One region of the Paracoccus sp. NBH48 genome, then DNA from elsewhere that is predicted to be linked to it. Evidence: riboswitches for the same ligand, from Rfam matches in the RefSeq annotation. Region 1 holds a riboswitch; the other holds the start of a gene.
The links. Region 1 has a riboswitch for cobalamin ahead of F1642_RS09250 (energy-coupling factor ABC transporter permease). Riboswitches for the same ligand answer to the same signal wherever they lie in the genome.

Region 2: it holds a riboswitch for cobalamin, as region 1 does, so the genes downstream of both, F1642_RS11635 (ABC transporter substrate-binding protein) here and F1642_RS09250 (energy-coupling factor ABC transporter permease) in region 1, are expected to answer to the same signal.

The regions. Positions count from the first base shown of each region.
Region 1 covers NZ_VUOJ01000004.1:483,626-487,833, reverse strand. Annotated here, with positions in the region: gene F1642_RS09265 (cobalamin biosynthesis protein) at 1-10, shown strand, start outside; gene cobM (precorrin-4 C(11)-methyltransferase) at 7-774, shown strand; partial or broken gene F1642_RS09255 (cobyrinate a,c-diamide synthase) at 771-2,109, shown strand; cobalamin riboswitch at 2,130-2,346, shown strand; gene F1642_RS09250 (energy-coupling factor ABC transporter permease) at 2,377-3,042, shown strand; gene cobF (precorrin-6A synthase (deacetylating)) at 3,039-3,779, shown strand; gene F1642_RS09240 (GAF domain-containing protein) at 3,795-4,208, opposite strand, start outside.
Region 2 covers NZ_VUOJ01000005.1:81,638-85,845, forward strand. Annotated here, with positions in the region: gene F1642_RS11620 (TRAP transporter small permease subunit) at 1-220, shown strand, start outside; gene F1642_RS11625 (TRAP transporter large permease subunit) at 220-1,536, shown strand; gene F1642_RS11630 (hypothetical protein) at 1,662-1,916, shown strand; cobalamin riboswitch at 2,165-2,382, shown strand; gene F1642_RS11635 (ABC transporter substrate-binding protein) at 2,520-3,527, shown strand; gene F1642_RS11640 (iron ABC transporter permease) at 3,524-4,208, shown strand, end outside.

The DNA.
Region 1 (4,208 bases):
GGTTCCATGACCGTCCATTTCATCGGCGCAGGCCCCGGCGCGCCCGACCTGATCACGCTCCGCGGCCGCGACCTGATCGCGGCCTGCCCGGTCTGCCTCTATGCCGGGTCGCTGGTGCCTGCCGCGCTGCTCTCCCATTGCCCGCCCGGTGCGCGGATCGTGAACACCGCGCCCCTGTCGCTGGACCAAATCATGGAGGAGATCGCCACCGCCCATGCCGCGGGCCAGGACGTGGCGCGGCTGCATTCGGGCGATCTGTCGGTCTGGTCCGCGATGGGCGAACAGATCCGCCGCCTGCGGGCGCTGGACATCCCCTTCGACGTGACGCCCGGCGTGCCGTCATTCGCCGCCGCCGCCGCCGCGCTGCAGGCCGAGCTGACCCTGCCGGGCCTGGCGCAATCCGTGGTGCTGACCCGCACGCCGGGCCGCGCCTCGACCATGCCCGCGGGCGAGACGCTGGCGGCCTTTGCCGCGACCGGGGCGACGCTGGCGATCCACCTGTCGATCCACGCGCTGGACCGGGTGGTGGCCGATCTGACCCCGCATTATGGGCCGGACTGCCCGGTGGCGGTGGTCTGGCGGGCCAGTTGGCCGGAGCAGCGGGTGATCCGCGCGACGCTGGCCACCGTGGACGCGCAGGGCATCGACCGCACCGCGCTGATCCTGGTCGGGCCCGCGCTGGCGGGCGAGGGGTTCGAGGACAGCCGTCTTTACGCCGCGGATTACGACCGCCGCTATCGGCCCGTGGGTGACGCGCCGAGGTTTCCGGAATGACGCGCCCCTTGACCCCGGGCCTGATGATCTCGGCCCCCGCATCCGGGACCGGCAAGACGATGCTGATGCTGGGCCTGCTGACCGCGCTGCGCAGGCGCGGGCTGGTGGTGCAGCCCTTCAAGTCGGGGCCCGACTACATCGATCCGGGGTTCCACCTGGCGGCCTCGGGGCGGGCCAGCTTCAACCTGGATGCCTGGGCGATGGAGCCGGGGCGGCTGATCGCCCATGCGACCGGCCAGCCGAACGCTGATCTGGTCCTGGCCGAGGGGTCGATGGGCCTGTTCGACGGGGTCGCGACGAAGGGGGAAACCGGCATCGGCTCCAGCGCCGAGATCGCCCAGATGATGGGCTGGCCGGTGGTGCTGATCCTGGATGTCAGCGGGCAGGCGCAATCGGCGGCGGCGACGGCGCGGGGCTTTGCCACGCTGCGCCCGGATCTGCCCTTTGCGGGGGTGGTGCTGAACCGCGTGGCCTCGCCGCGCCATGACCGGCTGATCCGCGAGGGGATGGATCAGGCGGGCATCCGCGTCCTGGGCAGCCTGCCGCGTCAGGGCACCATCACCCTACCCGAGCGTCATCTGGGCCTGATCCAGGCCGAGGAGACGGCGGGCCTGCAAGCCATCCTGGACCATGCGGGCGATTTCATCGCGGCGCATTGCGACCTGGAGGCGATCATCGCCGCCGCCGCCCATCGCGCCCTGCCCGAGGCCCCCCGCGCCGCGTCCGCTGACGCCGCCCGGCGGGCGGATCGCGCTGGCCCGCGACGCGGCCTTCAGCTTCGTCTATCCGCATGTGCTGGAGGCGTGGCGGCGCGCGGGGGCCACGATCCTGCCGTTCTCGCCACTGGCGGATCAGGGGCCGGATGACAGCGCCGATTGCTGCTGGCTGCCGGGGGGCTACCCGGAGCTGCACGCGCCCCGGCTGGCCGCCTGCGACGGGTTCCGCGCGGCCATGCACCGCTTTGCGGGCACGCGGCCGGTGCATGGAGAATGCGGGGGATACATGGCGCTTGGGGCAGGCCTGGTGGATGCCGATGGAAAACGACACCAGATGTTGGGGCTGCTGGGGTTGGAGACCAGCTATGCTAAACGCCGGATGCATCTGGGGTACCGCCGCGCCGATCCGCTGACCGCCCTGCCGGGACTGGGTCGCACGGCGCTGCGGGGGCATGAATTCCACTATGCCTCGATCCTGTCCCAGCCCGATGCGCCCCTGGCGCGCGTGACCGACGCGACCGGCGCCGCGGTGGAGGAAACCGGCAGTCACCGGACGATGTCCGGGAGCGGGCATGTGTCCGGCACGTTCTTTCACCTGATCGCCCCGGCCGCGACTTGACGCAGGCCCTGCGATCCCGTCTATCTGACCGTCTGAATGGTGCCCGTCAGGCGTGAAACGCCGGGCTTCATCGGGAACGGGGAAGGGTGGACCCAATCGCGGCACCCGAAGCCCCGGCCGCCCCCGCGACTGTATGCGGAGAGCGCGCGTCACCCATGCCACTGGAGCGATCCGGGAAGGCCGACGCCGCGCCCGGACCCGCAAGCCAGGAAACCGGCCATGTCAGGCAACCCCATGCCGTCGGGTGGACGGCCACAGGAGGATGACATGCATATCGAAGAGGGCGTCGTCACCGGCGCCAAGCTGATACTGGGCTATGCCACGGCCGCCACGGCCGGGCTTTACGCGCTGAGGCTGGCGGCCCAGGCCCTGCGCGCGCAGGGCGGGGCGTCGCTGGCGGCGCGCGGGGCGCTGGCGACGGCCGCGACCTTCGTGTTCTTCCAGGTCCTGCCCACCGCGCCCGTAGGCGTGTCCGAGGTGCACCTGATCCTGGGATCGACGCTGTTCCTGATCCTGGGCGCGGCGCCGGCGGCGATCGGGCTGGCCCTGGGCCTGCTGATCCAGGGACTGTTCTTCGCGCCGTTCGATCTGCCGCAATACGGGATGAACGTGACCACGCTGCTGGTGCCGCTGTTCGTGGTCGCGGCGGTGGCGCGGCGGGTGATTGCGCCGGACACCGCCTATGTGGACCTGCGCTATGGCCAGGCGCTGGCGCTGTCGGCGGCCTATCAGGGGGGCATCGTGGCCTGGGTCGCGTTCTGGGCGTTCTATGGTCAGGGCGCCGGTGCGACGGCGGGGGTCCTGTCCTTCGGCGCGGCCTATCTGCTGGTCATCGTGGTCGAGCCGCTGGTCGATCTGGCCGTGCTGGCGGGCGCCAAGGCGGCGCGCGGCCTGCGCGGCAGCGGGCTGGTGACGCCACGGCTCTACGCATGATCGATCTGGTGCTGATCGGGGCCGGCACGGGCCATCCCGACCACCTGACCCTGCAGGGCGTCCGCGCCCTGCAGGAGGCCGATCTGGTCCTGATCCCCCGCAAGGGCGCCGGGAAGGAGGATCTGGCCCATCTGCGCCGCGCGATGGTGGACCGCCACCGCCCCGGCGGCGCCGTGGCCGAGATCGACCTGCCGGTGCGCGATGCAAACCGGCCCTATCTGGAGGCCGTCGACCGATGGCATGATGCCATCGCGCAAGTCTGGGCGGGGGCCGTCGCGGCGGCGCTGCCGCAGGGCGGGGCGGTGGCGATGCTGGTCTGGGGCGACCCGTCGCTCTATGACAGCAGCCTGCGCATTGCCGCGCGTCTGGACTGGCGCGCACGGGTGATCCCGGGAATCACCGCGATCCAGGCCCTGTGCGCTGCCCATGCCATTCCACTGAACGCCCTGGGATCCGAGGTGCGGATCACCACCGGACGGCGGCTTCGCGACAAGGGCTTTCCCAATGACGTCGACCGGGTCGTGGTGATGCTGGACGGCACCTGCGCCTTTGCGACGCTGCCCCCTCAGGGCCTGCAGATCTGGTGGGGCGCCTACCTGGGCATGCCCGAACAACTGCTGGAGGCGGGCCCCTTGACCGAGGCCGGACCACGGATCGAGGCGGCACGCGCCGCCGCCCGGGCGGCGCATGGCTGGATCATGGATTGCTATCTGCTGGCCCGCGACGATGCAGCGTGACCGGCCCGCGGGACGTCAGGATGTCAGGCGGGTCGCGTCGTTGATCGTGCAGTCCCATGTCAGCCCGCCGTTCCGACCGGATGCGGGAAGCCCATGCCCCTCCAGCCACTTGACCTGACCGTCAGGCAGGCGGATGCGCCAGCGATGGTGCCAGGGGATCATCCCGGCGGCAGAGTTTCCGAACGATGCGCGGGCCAGCGGGTAATCCTCGACCATGCAGAAGGCGAAGACATCGCCGAACCGCGCCATGTATTCGGCGGCCGGGATGCCCCAGATTTGCTCCGTCTCCGCAGTCGCGGCGTCGATCGTCTCGGTCCCGTCGGGGGCGTGGTGATAGGTCAGGACCGCGCTGGTCGGCTGTGGCAGGGCCGAGGCGCCGCCCGGTTCCTGACCGATGGCGGTCCGCATCCGTTCGGACAGGACCATCGT
Region 2 (4,208 bases), on a different contig from region 1:
CCTGTCCTCGGGCGCCTTCGCCTGGGCGGCCTGGCAGATGGTCAAGCGGTCCGCCTGGCGCCCCGACGGCAGCTTTCACCTCGAGACCTCGGGCTCGGCCTGGAACCCGGCCTATCCGGGCGTGCTCAAGGTGCTGCTGATGGTGGCGCTGGCGATCATGGCCCTGCAATTCGCCATCCTGACCGTCAACTATGCCCGCGGGCACAAGGGAGCCCGCTGATGGAGATCTTCGGTTCGCTGCAATCCCTGGGGATCGAGGCCGGGACGGGCCTCCTGTTCGCGCTGCTGCTGCTTTTGCTGCTGACGGGCATCCCGCTGGCCTTCGTCACGCTGCTGGTCACGCTGATCTTCGCGCTGGGGTGGTTCGGCCCGAACGTCGTGCCGCTGATCACCAGCCGCGTCTACACCTTCGTGTCCAGCTTCGTCTTCGTGTCGGTGCCGATGTTCGTGCTGATGGCCGCGATCCTGGACCGCAGCGGCATCGCCCGCGACCTGTTCGAGGCGATGCGCCTGGTCGGCGGCCGCATCCGCGGCGGCGTGGCGGTCCAGACGATCTTCGTGGCCGTCATCCTGGCCGCCATGTCCGGCATCATCGGCGGAGAGGTCGTGCTGCTGGGCCTAATCGCGCTGCCCCAGATGCTGGCCCAGGGCTATGACCGCAAGCTGGCCATCGGCGTCGTCTGCGCGGGCGGCAGCCTGGGGACCATGGTGCCGCCTTCGATCGTGCTGATCATCTATGGCCTGACCGCGAACGTCTCGATCGGCGACCTATTCACGGCCGCCTTCGTGCCGGGCTTCATGCTGGCGCTGCTCTATGTGGCCTATGTGCTGATCCGTGCCTGGCTGACGCCGGGCGACGTGCCCCCGGCCGTCACCGCCCGCGTCCCGCGGGACGAAAAGCTGCGCCTGCTCAAGGGCCTGTTCCTGCCGATCCTGGTCGTGATCATGGTGCTGGGCTCCATCTATGGCGGCATCGCATCCGTGACCGAGGCCAGCGCCGTGGGCGTGGCGGGCGTGCTGATCTCGACCGTGATCCGCGGCGAATTCACCTGGGGCCTGCTGCGCGGCGCGGCCATGCAGACGCTGCAGACAGTCGGCATGATCGTCTGGATCGGCATCGGTGCATCTGCCCTGGTGGGCGTCTTCAACCTGATGGGCGGCATCAACTTCGTGTCGGAACTGATCACCGGCATCAGCGACAACCCGACGATCATCATCCTGTTCATGATGGCGATCCTGTTCGTGCTGGGTATGTTCCTGGACTGGGTCGGCATCGCGCTGCTGACCATGCCGATCTTCGTGCCGATCATCGTCAGCCTGGGATACGACCCCGTCTGGTTCGGGGTGCTGTTCGCGATGAACATGCAGGTCAGCTTCCTGTCGCCGCCCTTCGGGCCCGCCGCCTTCTACCTGAAGTCAGTGACCCCGCCGGACATCTCGCTGGGAGAAATCTTCCGCGCCCTGCTGCCCTTCATCGGGCTGCAGATCCTGGCGGTGGGCCTGCTGATCCTGTTCCCGGCCCTGGCGATCTACTGATCGCCTGCCGTGGATCGGGGGGCATGCCGGATGCGGCGTGCCCCCTTTTCGTTCGGGGACAGGAATGTTGCACCGGCAAGCGGATTGACGGATGATCCGGGTCCGTCACCCAAGGCTGACCCACCATGCACGACCCCGAACCCGTCCCCCGTCCGGACCTGTTCACGAACAAGGACCATGACGCCTGGCTGGAGCAGTTCCTGTTCCTGCGATACACCCTGCACATGCCGGCCGAACGCATCGCCCAGATCGACTATGGCCTTGACCCTGACCATCCCGAAGCCCCGATCGCCGGCCTGTTCTGGGGCAGCCAGATCGAGCGGGACTATCCCCGGCTGGACCTTCGCCACCTGTGGCGAAAGAGGCCCGGCCAGGTTTGAAGCCCTGCGGTGTCAGGCGCTGGATCGCCCGGTGGTCTGACGCCCTATATCCGACCCCCCATCAATGCCTGGCAGGAAGGACTGCGACCAACTCCTTCCTCCGCAGGGCGCCAGCGCGTTCGACCAGCGGCGCACCGGTCGCCGGGATCAGGCTGGCATAAGCGGCGGGTGTCACAGGTGCGTCGGCCGTGGTGGCCGGGTCGGCTGCGGGCTGCTTGCCGCGGCAGTTGACTTTGTCCCCACCCGGCGGCATTTCCGTCCGTGATGGTTCCCGTGCCGGCCAAGGCCCCGGCAGGGTGAAAAGGGAACGTGGTGAGGTGTAGCCATCAGGCGCCGAATCCGCGACTGCCCCCGCAACTGTAAGCGGTAGCCGACCCCATGATGCCACTGGCGCCCCCTGCGCCGGGAAGGCGGGGAAGGCCGCGACCCGCAAGTCAGGAGACCTGCCATCATGACCTGAACCAACCCGGGCGGGGTGCCCCGGAGAAAGACCGCATGCGCCGATCCACGGCCTTCATCCGACGCGACCGCGAAGGTGGGTGGGACCCCGGTGACGCCGCTGCGCCTTTTTCAGCCCCGTCCTTCGTTTCATGAAGGACGACCATGACGACCAGAATCTTCCTGACGACCGCGGTGGCGCTGGGCCTGGGCCAGGCGGCCCTTGCCGCGCCGACCGACTATCCGCTGGTGATCGACAATTGCGGGCACCAAGTGACCATCCCCGCGCGTCCCGACAACGTCGTGTCGATCGGCCAGTCCACGACCGAGATCCTGTATGCGCTGGGCCAGGCGGACCGGATGGCCGGGACCGCGCTGTGGTTCACCCCGGTGCTGCCCGCCTTTGCAGAGGATGATGCCAGGGTTGACCGCATCAGCGACGACACGCCCAGCTTTGAATCGGTGGTGAACCGGCGCCCCGGCTTCGTGCCGACGATGTTCGCCTGGATGATCGGGGATCAGGGGGCGGTCGGCACGCGCCGGCAGTTCGCCGATCTGGGCATTCCGGCCTATGTCATGCCCACGGACTGCCAAGGCAAGGACAACAGCGTGGGCGCCGACGGCACCCGCCTTGCGCCCTTCGACATCGCGACGCTGTGGGACGGCATCGACCAGATCGCGCGCGTCATGGACGCGCAGGACGCGGGCCAGGCGCTGATCGCCGACCTGCAGGCCCGAGAGGTGGCGGTCGTGGAGCGCGCGCGGGCGATGGACCTGCCGGATGCGTCCGCGGCGGTCTGGTTCTCCTCGGCCGATCTGGCGCTGGACCCCTACATGGCGGGCGGGATGGGCGTCCCGGCCTGGATGATGGACCGCCTTGGCCTGCGCAACGTCGTGACCTCGGACGAGGAATGGCCCGCCGTAGGGTGGGAGACGATCGCCCGTGCCGACCCCTCGGTGCTGGTGATCGCGCGCATGGACCGCCGCCGCTTTCCTGCCGACGATGTCGAGGCAAAGCTGCGCTTTCTGAAAACGGACCCGGTCACGCGCCGGATGACCGCCGTGCGCCGGGATCGCATCGTCATCCTGGACGCCGAGGCGCTGCATCCCGGCATTCGCATGATCGACGGGCTGGAGGCCTTGGCGGCGGGCATGGACGGGCTGTCCGAATGACCGCCGATGTCGGGGTGCCGACCGTCCGCCGCCCCTTGGCCCCGGTCTGGCTGTGGGTGTCGCTGCTGATCGTGGCGGCCCCCCTGGCCGGCACCGCCCTGGGGGAAACGCCGATCCCCCTCTCGACCGTCTGGCAGGCGCTGGCCAACCAGATGCTGGGTGCGGGCTATCCGCTGGACCCGATCGATCAGGGTATCGTCTGGGCTTACCGCCTGCCGCGCGCGCTGGTGGCAGGGGCCTGCGGAGCGGGGCTGGCGATCTCGGGGCTGGTCCTGCAGACGCTGTTGCGCAACGCACTGGCCGACCCCTATCTGCTGGGCATCTCGGCGGGGGCGTCTACGGGGGCCGTGACGGTCGCGGTGGCGGGGATCGGCGCGGGGTTCGTGCCGATGTCGGCGGGCGCGCTGCTGGGCGCGATCGCGGCCTTTGCGTTGGTGGTGGGGTTGGCGCGCCTGTCGGGTGGCGGTCCGGGCGCGCGGGGTGCCGCGCAGATCGTGCTGGCAGGCATCGCCGGGTCGCAGCTGTTCAACGCCCTGACCAGCTTCATCATCGCGCGGTCGGCCAGTGCGGAACAGGCGCGCGGCATCATGTTCTGGCTGCTGGGCAACCTGTCGGGCGTCCGGTGGGACGATGTCGGCCTGTCGCTGGCCGCCGCCGTGACCGTCCTTGGCGCGGCCGCAT